Regions from separate parts of the Alloalcanivorax xenomutans genome, predicted to be linked through region 4. Evidence: predicted binding sites of a transcription regulator. Region 4 holds the regulator's gene; each other region holds the start of a gene.
The links. Region 4 encodes PhoB, which activates phosphate uptake and scavenging genes when phosphate is short. Its sites were predicted from a motif close to TGTCATANNNNTGTCANA; they were not measured.
Positions count from the first base shown of each region.

Region 1 (3,283 bases), 360 kb from region 4:
CACGTCGATGTTACCTTTGAGGCGGACGTCGAAGTTCAACACCTCCGTGCCCTTGTCGGACATGTAGATGGCCCGGTTGATCATGCCGTCGGCATCCGGCGGGGAGCCGATGGCGGCCCAATGCTCCCGGGTCTCGGTGTCACTCTCCGAATAACGTGCGGTCAGGCCGATGGACCATTGCTCGTCAAGACGCTGATCGACCAGCAGCGAAACCTCATCCCGGCGGCGGTCATAGCGGTCCCAGTCGGGCTCACCGACAAAGGTTTCGGACCCGATATCACCCAACGGACCGGGATCGATGGTGCCCTCGGACGGCAGAAACTGGGCGGACACCGCCCCGTTATCCTCCTGACTGTTGAACAACAGGCTGATGGTGGTGTCATCGGTGGGCAGCCAGGTGATGGACGGCGCGAACAAATAGCCATCGTCGTCGACGTGGTCCACCTGCGTGCCGCTGTCACGCTTGAGGGCCACCAGTCGATACAGCAGCCTGCCATCTTCCGACAGAGGGCCGGTGACATCCGCGGCGATCTGCTTGCGATCGAACGAGCCCACCTGCGCCCACAGCTCCCCCTGCTTTTCCGCCTTCGGCAATTTGGAAACGGCATTGATGATACCGCCCAGTTCCGATTGTCCATACAGGACCGAAGAAGGCCCCTTGAGAACCTCGATACTTTCCAGGGCGTACAGGTTGGGGCGCACCGTATTGTAGGAACCGTACAGATAACGCAGCCCGTCGACATAGAACGACGGCTCCATCCCACGCACCTTGGCCGAGTCGATCCGGGTATCGAAGCCGAAGTTACCGCTATGCACACCGGGCGAATACAGCAAGGCATCCTGGATATTCTTGGCGCCGGTATCTTCCATGGTTGCCCGGTCCACCACCTCGATGGCGAACGGCTGGCGTTCCACCGCCACCGGCAGTTTGCCGCCCGCGGCGGGCCGGTCCAGCGTAATGTAGTTTTCGCGCTCGGGAGCGTCCGTGCTCACCTCCACCGGGTCGAGTACATTGGTGGCCGCCTCGGCCAGGGCCAGGGATGGTGAAAAAGCCCAAAGGGGCAGCAATACCCCGGTCAAACCAAGGGGACGGCCCCCACCGCGCACCCCGGTCACTGTGTGATGATTCATGATGACTCCCATACTGCATGGACATTGGCAAGATCATCAAATGATAACAATTATCAATACGATAAGCATTAGTATATTAATTTCACAAACTTGCATTAATCCTTCTTGACGCTGCTGGCGATGCCCCCTGCCACCTACCCCGGGCGTGACCACCACAATCCATGGTCTGAACGAAAATCTATTTGGTGGCTGTCATTGCCATGTCATATTAGTGTCATCCAATAGAGGGCCTCTCCCCGGGCCAGGATGTCATCATGAACGCCAACGCCAATCAGCCGTCCATGGACTTGAGCAACCCCGACAACTACATCAACCGCGAACTTAGTCTGCTGCAGTTCAACCTGCGGGTGCTGGAGCAGGCCATGGATGAGCGCCATCCCCTGATGGAGCGCCTCAACTTCCTGCTGATTTTCTCTTCCAACATGGATGAGTTCTTCGAGATCCGGGTCGCGGGGTTGCGCAATCAGATGGAAACCGGCACCGGCACGCCGGGACCGGACGGTATGCTGCCTCAAGAGGTGCTGGCGGAGATCTCGCGCATTACCCACGAAGCGGTGCAGCGCCAATACCACATCCTGCAGGACATCCTGCTGCCGGCCCTGGCCGAGGAAGGCGTCCACTTCCTGCGCCGCGAGCATTGGACGGAAGCCCAGGCCGAGTGGGTCAAGAAATACTTCCGTGACCAGGTCTACCCCGTGCTCACGCCCATCGCCCTGGACCCGGCCCACCCGTTCCCGCGACTGGTCAACAAGAGCCTCAATTTCATCGTGCCACTGGACGGCAAGGACGCCTTCGGCCGTTCCACCGGTCTGGCCATCGTGCCGGCACCACGATCATTGCCTCGCCTGATCCGGCTGCCCGATGAGGTGTGCGAAAACGGCGACGATAATTTCATCTTCCTCTCTTCCATGATCCATGCCCACGTCAGCGATCTGTTTCCAGGCATGAAAGCCACCGGCTGCTACCAGTTCCGCGTCACCCGCAACGCGGATCTGGAGGTGGACGAGGACGTGGAGGATCTGGCCAGCGCGCTCAAAGGGGAGTTACTGTCCCGGCGCTACGGCGACGAGGTAAGGTTGGAAGTGGCGGATAACTGCCCTCAGCATCTGATCGACTATCTGCTGGAACAGTTCGAACTGGGCCAGGTGGATGCCTATAAGGCCAATGGGCCGGTGAACCTGGCGCGCATGTTCACCAGCGTCAACCGGCCGCGCCTGCACTACCCGCCATTCACGCCCCGGGTGCCGGCACCGGTGCGCAAATACGAAAGCATTTTCGATGCCATCGACCAGGGCGATATCCTGCTGCATCACCCGTTCGAGAGCTTCAGCCCGGTGGTCAATCTGTTGGCCGAAGCGGCCCGGGATCCCAAGGTTCTGGCGATCAAACAAACCCTGTATCGCACCGGTACCAACTCGGAGATTCTCGATCATCTGGAGACCGCCGCCCGTAATGGCAAGGAAGTCATCGCGGTGGTGGAACTGCGCGCCCGCTTCGATGAGGAGTCCAACATCGAGGGGGCCCGCCGCCTGCAGGAGGCCGGCGCCATCGTGGTATACGGCGTGGTGGGCTATAAAACCCACTCAAAAATGCTGCTGGTGCTGCGCCGGGACGGCGACGGCATGAAACGCTACGCGCATCTGGGCACCGGCAACTATCACACCAAGACCACCAAGTTCTACACTGACTACGGGCTGCTCACCGCCGAGCCGGGAATCTGCCAGGACGTGCACAAGATCTTCCAGGAACTCACCGGCATGGGTAAGGCGGCACGGCTCAAGCAACTCAAGCATGCGCCGTTCACCCTGCATCCAAGCCTGATGGAATGGATCGAGTTCGAGACCGAGCAGGCCCGTGCCGGCAAACCGGCGCGGATCATCGCCAAGTTCAACTCCCTCACCGAAGAGCACATCATGCAGGCGCTGTACCGGGCCAGTCAGGCAGGGGTGGAGATCGATTTGATCGTGCGCGGGATCTGCTGTCTGCGACCGGGCATTCCCGGCCTGTCGGAAAATATCCGGGTCCGCTCCATCATCGGCCGCTTCCTGGAACACACCCGTATTTATCATTTTCACCACGCTGGCGAGGATCTTGTGTACTGCGCCAGTGCCGACTGGATGGACCGCAATCTGTTCAACCGGGTGGAAACCTG
Region 1 covers NZ_CP136538.1:4,059,530-4,062,812, forward strand. The annotation lists gene RYH70_RS18790 (TonB-dependent siderophore receptor) at 1-1,131, opposite strand, end outside; gene ppk1 (polyphosphate kinase 1) at 1,386-3,283, shown strand, end outside.
Region 1: a site for PhoB is predicted at 1,333-1,350, ahead of ppk1 (polyphosphate kinase 1). Genes of this name have one in related genera too.

Region 2 (3,283 bases), 2.0 Mb from region 4:
TGGTACTCCCGCGAGGGCGTCCAACCGAAACGCCGGTAGAACCCTTCCACCGTGTCCCGCGGATCGGCGGCGAGTGACTCCATTACCGACAGCGCCTGGCGGGATGGCGGCAGCGCGTCAAGGCTGTCGAGCAGGTGACGGTAGTAGTAGTCGAGCATCGCCATGAAGCCCTCACGCCAGTAGGCAGCGGTATCACGGCCGTCGAAAAGACGGGCACCGACGACAATGGAGTTGATCTGTGAGGGCACCGATTGAGTGGGGTTACGCAAACAGCCGATGAAACGGGCGTCCGGAAAGGTCTCCGCCAGGGCCTGGATCCAGGGTGTGAACGAGGGGTTCTTGGACAGGAACACCCGGTCCTCGCCATGGAAATACAGGTGCCGCTGCACGAACCGGCGGTAGGCCGCCATGATCCGGCGCTTTTCCGCCGCCGGCAGATCGCGGTCGGCGAATGTCAGGCGCCAGAGACGCTCGTCCGGCACCACCAGCACCAGCAGGAAACAACCCAGCACCGGCAACAGCGCCAGGTAATCCTCCTCCGGATCACGCAACCCGGTCTTGTGAATATCATCCAGACCGCCGAGCAGCCGCCGCTCCAGCCAGGCCAGCAGCCGTCCCAGCGGCTGGCCGAGCCGGCGGTCGATGAGGCCGATGCCGTGAAACAGGTAACGCTGGCTGATGGAGGGCGCGAAAATCAGTTCCCACAGGGAGGTGGTGGTGAAACGCTGGTCATCGCCGGCCAGCAGACGGTGCAAAAAAGTGGTGCCGCTGCGCGGAATGCCCACCACGAACAGCGGCTCGCGCACGGCGATCTGGCGATAACGGGGAAACAGCACCCGATCCAGCAGCAAGGCCAGGCCGTTGATCGTCTGCAGCAGCAAAAAGGCGGGCCAGAACAGCGCCATGGCCAGCAGCCGTCGCGGCGACCAACCACTCACCCTGCCCTGATAATCCGGGTTCCAGGATTTCAGGAACAACCGCCCGTACAGTTTGGCCACATGCCACATATGGAGGTTTCCCGATTCACGCCATTCGCGGTGATCCTAGGGTTCAAGAATGACCGTTTTATGACGTTTTGCAACCCCCGCGCCGACGCTTGCGGCGTTCCCCGGCGCGCTGCACAATGCCGCCAGCTTTTTTATTGCTCCCGGCAATTTTCTATGACCGCCGTACAGGATACCCGCCATGTCCCAGCCCTTCCCCACCATCGTCGGCCATCGCGGCGCCCGTGGCGAGGCGCCTGAGAACACCCTGGCGGGCTTTCAGGTGGCGGTGGCGGCGGGCGCCGGAGAAATCGAGCTGGATGTGCGCCTTTCCGCCGACGGCCATCTGATCGTTCTGCACGACAGCGACCTGAAGCGCACCACCGGCCAGAAGGGCCACGCCCGGCATTTCACCCTGGCCCAGCTCAATCTGATGGACGCCCGCGTCAACACACCCGGCTGGCACAGCACCGTGGGGGTGCCCTCGCTGCGCGAAGTAGTGGCCCTGTGCGGCCCGGCCATGCGCTTTCAGTTCGAGGTGAAGGGCGCCGACCGTGCCATCCTGCACCAGCTGGCCCATCAGTTGACGCATATGATCGACCAGGACGGTCTGCGTGAGCGGGTGGTGATCACCTCCAGTCATACCGGCTTCCTGCGCATGGTCGCCACCATGGCCCCGCATCTTGAACGCGGCTATGTCAGTGAATACCGCTACCAACAACCCACCCGGCGCGCCGCCGCGCTCGGCTGTCGCTGGCTGATGCCCCACCACAGTCTGGTCTCGCCGCGGCTGATGCGCAGCGCCCGCCGGCGCGGACTCAAGGTCTCCACCTGGACCGTCAATGATCTCAATGAGGCGGAACGGCTGGCAAGGCTCGGCGTGGACGGCATCATCACCGACTTCCCCACCAGCTTCCTGGCCCACTTTCGCGGCAAGGATCAGCGTCAGGTGGCGGCCCCCGCCGCCCAGGCCGAGTTGGATCCGAGCCTCAGGGATCCTTGAAGAAGTCGCGGATTTCCTGCTCCCGGGCCGTCGCGTCCCGATACCCCAATTCGATCAGCTCGCGGGTGAAGCCGGGCTCGAACAGCAAATAACTGAGCGCGCCGGCACCCGGCGAACGGGTGGCGCCGGAACCGCGCAAGAAGAACCGCAAGGTGCGCGGCAACTCGCGCGAATGCCGCCCCGCGATCTCGTCGATGGGCTCGGAGGGATAGATCTTAAGAACATCCACGGGCCGCAGTTGGATGCCACGCTGGCGCCGCTGACCGGCATCGGTGGCGGCCAGGGTGTTGTTGATGCGCTCGAGCCGTTCCACGTCCCCTTCCAGGGTATCGACGAACACGCTGTTCAACACATGACCAAGCACCTGGGCCAGCGAAGGATAGCCGCTGAGCGCCTGTTGCTGTCCCGGACTGTTGCCGCCGGACACGCCGATCACCAACAGGCGGTTGGCGCCCAGATGCAATGCCGGGCTCACCGGGGCCAGTTGGCGTACCGCGCCGTCGCCGTAAAAACTGCCGTCCACCTGCTCCGCCGGAAACAACAGCGGAATCGCCGCCGACGCCAGCATGTGCTGCACACCGATCACCGAGCGGCGCCCGAGGCGGCGGGCCCGGGTCCATTCCTGCAGATCATCGGCGCCCTGGAAGAACGATACCGACTCGCCGGTGGCGTAACTGGACGCGGTGATCGACAGCGCCCGCAAATGGCCCTTGTCCACGCTGTCGCCGATCCGCTGAAAATTGATCAGCAAGCGCAGCAGCCGTTTCAGCGGCGTGTTATCGAGCAAGGCGCTGCGAGTCTTGGCCTGGCCGCCGGTGGCGGCGGAAAACATCCAGCGCAGCAGGCTGCTGGTGAAAGCGAAAATATCGGTGCGGTAAACCTGCTCGGCGGTCATGTTGGACCACACCCGGTCCAGGCTGTGCACCGCGGTGGCGTAGTTGTGAGCACCGGCGGCCAGACCGGCGGCGTTGATGGCGCCGGCGGAGGTGCCGCAAATAATCGGAAACGGATTGGGCGACTGCGCCGGCAGCATTTCCGCCACCGCGCGCAATACCCCGACCTGATAGGCGGCGCGAGCGCCGCCACCGGACAATATCAACCCCCGCACCGGGGGCGTTGGTGATGCCATGAATGGTTCTCCTCGAAGCGCCTCAGTATGCCTTTGGCGCGCCTCAGCGTCATCCGCTGGCGTCACTGTTTCGGCTGTCTTATGCTGCCGTCGTGGCCGTCTTCCGCGGCCGCTGACGAGCACCCGCTAAATGGCATTACGCACCGCCCGCGCCGACGACCTGGACGC
Region 2 covers NZ_CP136538.1:1,896,055-1,899,337, reverse strand. The annotation lists gene RYH70_RS08905 (sulfotransferase family protein) at 1-1,007, opposite strand, end outside; gene RYH70_RS08900 (glycerophosphodiester phosphodiesterase) at 1,186-1,986, shown strand; gene RYH70_RS08895 (patatin-like phospholipase family protein) at 1,973-3,115, opposite strand; gene RYH70_RS08890 (GNAT family N-acetyltransferase/peptidase C39 family protein) at 3,246-3,283, shown strand, end outside.
Region 2: a site for PhoB is predicted at 1,056-1,073, ahead of RYH70_RS08900 (glycerophosphodiester phosphodiesterase). Genes of this name have one in related genera too.

Region 3 (3,283 bases), 660 kb from region 4:
GCCGCCCATGCGCTCCAGACCCAGGAACAGGAAGTGCTTGTCGCCGATCTGGCCGATGGTCAGGCCTTCCGGCTCCGGCCCTTTGTTGTCGCTGCGGCTTTCCAGGGCGCTGCCTTCGTCGTGATTGCTGTTGAAGAAGTCCTTGCACGGAATATCGCGATTGCTGCCCAGCATGCACTCATCGCCGGCCAGAAACTGTTCGATGGCGTCGCCGGAATCCCATACCAGAGCGCCTTGTTCGTCCCAGATGGAGAACGAGCGGCCGCCAAAGGCGTACAGGTTGTCGTACATGAGGCGGTCGCCGTTGGCGTCTTCCAGACCCTGCTCGTTGAACATCACCGGGTTGCCAGCCTCGTCGGTGCGATAGCCTTCGGTCCAGGTGATGTTGAGACGGCCGAGTTTCTCATCATCGCGGCAGGTGCCGGGGTCGCCGGCGGTGGCGCCGCAGTAGCTGAAGGTTTCCGGATTGAGCAGTGCTCCAGCGGCCAGGGCGCGCAGGTGGGCCGGCAGGTCGTCGCCGCAGCGGCGATCGAAGCCGTTGGCGTGCACCAGATGCTTGACGCGCCATTCCTCGACGAAGCCCTGGGTGACGTCGCCATCGCAGGGCACGGCGTCCTCGGTGCCGAAGTAGGCGGCATTGTCCTCGCCCCAGGCGCGGGCGTCGCCCTCGTTGGCGGTGACCAGATAGGTGGCGTCACCGGATGGGTAGGCGGCGATGGCATCCGGCAGGTACAGGCCTTTGACACCGGGCCAGGTGGTGATGTTGATGGCGCCGTCGTCATCGGAGACGTCGAGCCCGTTGCCGTCTTCACCATGGTCCTTGGCGCCCAGCGCCACAATGTTGGTGACCTTGGCGCCGGCGATGTCGACAATCGCCAGAGCGTTGTTTTCCTGCAGAGTGACCCAGGCCTTGCCGCTGTCGGTGGAAACCGCGATGTATTCCGGTTCCAGGTCCATGGCCACGGAGGCGCCGGGGCCGTAGATGCGCACGCCGGCGGCCAATAGCTCGTCCTTGCGGTCATCAAAGCCGGTGAAATCCGCGGTGTTTTCCTGCGGGCTGGCCGGGTCGGTGATGTCCACGACACTGATGGAGCCTTCCGGATCCACGCTGTAGTCATCGCTGGGTTCGCCTTCGTTGGCGAGCAGGACGTATTGGCCGTTCGGGGTGAAGGTCACCATGTCCGGTTGAGCGCCAACCGATGTGGTGGAGATCAGTTGGAGGGTGCTGGCGTCATACAGCGCCAGATGGCCCTGATCGGTCTTGGTGGGTGCCTCCACCGCCAGAGCCACCAGATCGCCGTGCACGGCGACGCTGTTGACCACGGTGCCCTCACCAATGCTTTCGGTGGTCAGGGTGTCGGCGTGAACCGGGTTGGCCGGATCGCTCAGATCCAGCACGTCCACCGCGCCTTTCTGGGCGTTGACCACGAAGGCCCGCTTGGTGCCGGCATGATAGGCGGTGATTTCGGCCGCGCTGGCGTCGAATTGTCCGCTCTTGTAGCGGCCCAGCAGTTGCAGGCTGATGCTTTCCGGGGTGATCACCGGCGGATCCACCGGTGTCGGATCGTTGTCGCTGTCTCCCCCACAGGCACTGAGGGCGGTGGCCAGTACCGTGGTGGTGGCCAGAAGTCGCCAAGTCGCCATGAATCGTCTCCAGTTGTCATTTTGGTCGCCCTTGGGGTGTACAGAACGGCGATGACAATGGCGTGACGAAACGGTGACCGCCGTATGACGGCGGTCACCGTGAACAGGCTCTTAATCCTTCAGTAGACGGCGCAGTACCTTGCCGGCGGGGGTGGCCGGCAGGCTGTCAATAAAGGCAATGTGGCGCGGGTACTTGTACGCCGCCATGTGCTCCCTGGCCCAGTCGATCAGGTCCTGCTCGCTGACCTTGCCTTTATGCTCGGGTTTGAGCACCACGAACAGTTTGACCGTCTCGCCGCGTTTGTCATCGGGGATGCCGATGGCGGCGCTCTGGGCGACGGCGGGATGGTCCTGCATCAGCGCTTCCACGTCCTCGGGGAACACGCTGTAGCCCGAGCATTTGATCATTTCCTTCACCCGGCCGGTGAAGAACAGGTAACCGTCCTCGTCCAGATAGCCGACATCGCCGGTGTGCACCCAGCCGTCACGCAGGGTTTCCGCGGTGGCTTCGTCCCGCTTCCAGTAGCCTTTGAATACCGCAGGGTTGCGCACCACGATTTCGCCGCTCTGGTTGGGGCCCAGTGGCGTTTTGCTTTCCATATCGAGAATGCGGATCTCGTTGCCCGCCACCGGTACACCGCAACTGCCCCACTTGATGCGATCCTTGGGCATGAAGGTATCGGAAGTATGGGTTTCGCTCAGGCCATAGGAGGCTTCGTGCATCTGGCAGCCGGTCAGCGCTTTCCATTCCTCGGCCAGCTTTTCCGTCACCGGCATGCCGAAGCTGGTGGCCGGGTTATTGATCAGGCTGCTCAGGTCGTAGTCGCGGATGTTGGGCATGTCCAGCAGCGCCCGATTCATCGGCGCGATGGAGTACCACATGTCGCAACGGTATTGGTGCAACGCCCTGGCGGTGGTTTCCGGATCGAAGCGTGCCAGGATCACGGTGGTGCGGCGCGCGTACACCGGCATGTACACACCCATGTTCATGCCGGCGATATGGCATAGAGGCGCGATGGCCAGGCCAATGCCATCCGCCTTCAGGCGGTTGGCCTGGAACGACGCCGCCATTTTGAAAAGGCTGCTGCCGTAGCTGAGCATGGCGCCCTTGGGGCGGCCGGTAGTGCCGGAGGTGAAGGTCATCAGGCCGATGCCGTTCCACAGATCAGCGGCCGGCAGTTCGGCCAGCGGCGCGGTGTCACGCAGTACCTGGCTCAGATCCACGGTATCCGCCGGTGCCTGGTCCGGTTCGTCCAGCAGTTCGCCGGGAATTTCCAGGGTGGGCTCCGCTGGCAGGTAATCACCATAGGCGACGGTCAGAATGGTGTTCAGGGTCGGGACCTGGTCCCGCGCCTGCGCCACGTTCGGGTACAGATTGCGCGCGGCGATCAGCGCGCAAACCTCGGCATTGCTCAACTGGTAGGCGATTTCCGCCGCTTTGTACTGCGGGTTCACCGGTGTCACGATGCCACCCAGGCTTTGTACCGCGTAGTGCGCAATGATGTATTGCGGGCAGTTTTGCATGTACAGCGCTACCCGGTCACCTTTGCCGACGCCTTGCTGGCTCAGGTAGGCGGCAAGGCGCCGTACCTTGTCGCCCACCTCTCCCCAGGTCAGTTCGGTGCCGTAATAGATGTAG
Region 3 covers NZ_CP136538.1:544,023-547,305, forward strand. The annotation lists gene RYH70_RS02670 (choice-of-anchor I family protein) at 1-1,644, opposite strand, end outside; gene RYH70_RS02675 (AMP-binding protein) at 1,756-3,283, opposite strand, start outside.
Region 3: a site for PhoB is predicted at 1,695-1,712, ahead of RYH70_RS02670 (choice-of-anchor I family protein). Genes of this name have one in related genera too.

Region 4 (3,283 bases):
TTGGCCTGGGCGCTACTGCGCCAGCGCGGTGGGTTTGCTCACCAGCCGTTCCGGCGGGAAATGGCAGGTAAAGACACTGCCCTTGCCCAATTCGCTGCGAATCTCCAGTCTTGCTCCGTGACGGATCAGCACGTGCTTGACGATGGCCAGTCCCAAACCGGTACCCCCGGTCTGGGTCACCCGGCTGGTGTCGGGCCGGTAGAAGCGTTCAGTCAGGCGCGGAATATGTTTCGGATCGATGCCGATACCGTCGTCGGAGACGGAAAAGTGGGCGCCTTTGTCGTCCTGCCACCAGCGGATCAGGATATGGCCGCCTTCCGGTGTGTACTTCACGGCATTGGTGATCAGGTTGCCGAAGGCGCTTTCCAGCTCCGCCGGGTTGGCCACCAGCCGGGCGGTTTCCGGTACCTCCAGGACGATCTCGTGATGCTTGTCCGGCGCCAGTGCCAGGGCGCTCTCACGCATACGCTTGAGCATGCCATGCACGGTCACCGCCTGATGGGTATTGTCGGTATTGGTGCTTTCCAGCCGCGACAGCAGCAGCAAGTCATGCACCAGGGCTTCCATGCGTTGGGACTGGCTGGCCATCTGCGACAGCGCCCGGCGTAGCCGGGCCTGCTCCTCCGGCACGGTGTCCTGCAGGGTCTCCAGATAGCCCTTGAGTACGGTCAGCGGCGTTTTCAGCTCATGGCTGACGTTGGCGACGAAATCCTTGCGCATCTCCTCCAAGTGATGCAGCCGGGTGACATCGCGGGCCAGGATCAACTGGTCACCGACGCCGAACTCGGTGATACGGAATTGCAGGATACGGTTGTCGTCCACCGGCCCGGGGATTTCCAGCGGTTCACGAAAGTCGCCGCGGGACAGGTATTCGGTGAAGCGGGGGTGGCGGATCAGGTTGGTGAGCGGCTGGCCGAGATCCTTTTCCTCGTTCAGGCCCATCAACCGGTGCGCGGCGTGGTTCCAGTATTCCAGGTAGCCGTGGCTGTCGATCAGCACCACCGCGTCTTCCAGCGCATTCACCGATTGCTGGGCGCGAAGAATGATGCCCTGCAGGTTCTCCTGAGCGCGCCGCTCCTGCTGAAAAAGGTGTTCCAACCGGGTATAGAACTCTCCCCACAGTCCCACGCTGTCCGGCGGTTCGGTGTGTTCCTCGCGGATCAGCCAGGTGTAGAGGGCGAACAGCTGGCGGGTGCTCCAGACAATGTAGCCGAGCAGACCCACCACCAGCGGCCATATGTTCTGTATCGCCAGGGCCGCGACCAGCGACAGGGCGATAAGAACAATGATGCGGTTTACTTCCTTGGCCAGACTGCTTTTCATTGGCCGTTGCTTCCTCTCGGGGCCGTTGCGGAGGGGGAGGCCCGTTTCGGCCGGTGCGATCCGTATCAGAGGTGTATCAGGACACCTGGGCGGATTTTACCGAAAAGCGATAACCGGTGCCCCGCACGGTCTGAATGAAACCATCAAAGCCGTGAGGCGCCAAGGCCTTGCGCAGACGGCGGATGTGCACATCGATGGTACGGTCCTCCACGTACACATTGGCGCCCCAGACCTGATCCAGCAACTGGGTGCGGGAGTAGGCCCGTTCCTGGTGGCTCATGAAGAACTCGAGCAGACGGTATTCGGTGGGTCCCATGTCCACCGGCACCCCGTGAGCGCTGATGCGGTGGCTGACCGGATCCAGGCACAGACCCTGGACATCGATTTCCTTTTCACCGGCGGCGGCGGAGGAGCGGCGCAATACCGCGCGGATGCGCGCGATCAGCTCGCGGGTGGAGAACGGCTTGGTGACATAATCGTCGGCGCCCACGTCCAATCCCTGGATCTTGTTATCTTCCTCACTTTTGGCGGTGAGCATGATGATTGGCACTTCGCTGGTGTTGTCGTCCCGTTTCAGGCGACGAGCCAGTTCGATACCGCTTACCGAGGGCAGCATCCAGTCCAGCAAGACCAGGTCCGGCCGTTCGTCAACGATGCGTTCGTGGGCCTGCTGGGCGCTTTCGGCTTCGAGCACGTCGAAATCGGCCAGTTCGAGAGCCACGGACACCATCTCCCGGATGGCCGGCTCGTCATCGACAATGAGGATGCGATTTTTTGACATAGTTCGGTCTTCCGCTTTCCCGCCCGGATGTGGGGAGCCTCATTAGATGGCTTTTTTATGACATCTTGATGACAGATTTGCCAACCTTTTCGCCGCCGGTCGCGGCATTACGCCGGGCGGCGGCGTTTCCGGGGAGTCACAAATATTGCAGAAACAGACCGACGAAAACGCAGGCACCCACCCAATGGTTGTTAAGAAAGGCGTGGAAACAGGGCCAGCGTTCCCGGTAGCGGATGCGCCATTGTTGATGAACGAACAGGACGAGGGCGCCCAGCAGGCCCAGATACCAGGGCAGGCCGAAGCCCAGGCGCAGCCCCACCAGCACCAGCCCGGCCAGCACCAGACCCTGGAGAATGCCGATGATCACCTTGTCCAGATCCCCGAACAGAATGGCGGTGCTCTTGATCCCGATCTTGAGGTCATCCTCGCGGTCGCACATGGCGTACTCGGTGTCGTAGGCCACCGTCCACAGCAGGTTGATGATGAACAGCAGCCAGGCGATCGGCGGCACGCTGGCGGTTTCGGCGCCGAACGCCATGGGAATGGCCCAGCTGAAGGCCGCGCCCAGCACCACCTGAGGCAGATTGGTGAAGCGTTTGGTGAACGGATAAAGGATGGCCAGCCCCAGTCCACCGAACGCCAGCCAGAAGGTGAAGCGGTTCAGGAACAACACCAGGATCAGGGCGATGAACAGCAGGCCCACGAATAGGCCCAGAGCCTGTTTGGCGCTCAGGGCGCCGGTGGCCAGCGGGCGGCCCCGGGTGCGCTCCACCGAGCCGTCGAAATTACGGTCGGCGAAGTCATTGATCACGCAGCCGGCGGCGCGCATCACGAATACCCCGAGCACGAAGATAACAATGTTCTTCAGGCTCGGCGTGCCATCGGCGGCGATCCACAGCGCCCACAGGGTAGGCCACATCAACAACATGCTGCCGATCGGCCGGTCCAGGCGCATCAACTGAATCCAGGGCCACAGCGAGGGATAACGGTGTTCCACGAAAGCCAGCATGGTTGTTCCTTCTATTGTTCCCCCACCAGGGACCAGAGCGCGGGCAGAAAGTACTCCGCCACCAGCAGCGGTCTGCCCCTTTTCACGAAACGGGTCTGACGCCCCCAGCACGGCCCTCGGCCGGCCGGCGACAGGCCATAACGGACCCACACCTGATCCCGGTGCGCCTC
Region 4 covers NZ_CP136538.1:4,415,355-4,418,637, reverse strand. The annotation lists gene phoR (phosphate regulon sensor histidine kinase PhoR) at 13-1,323, opposite strand; gene phoB (phosphate regulon transcriptional regulator PhoB) at 1,400-2,104, opposite strand; gene ubiA (4-hydroxybenzoate octaprenyltransferase) at 2,241-3,113, opposite strand; gene RYH70_RS20405 (chorismate--pyruvate lyase family protein) at 3,125-3,283, opposite strand, start outside.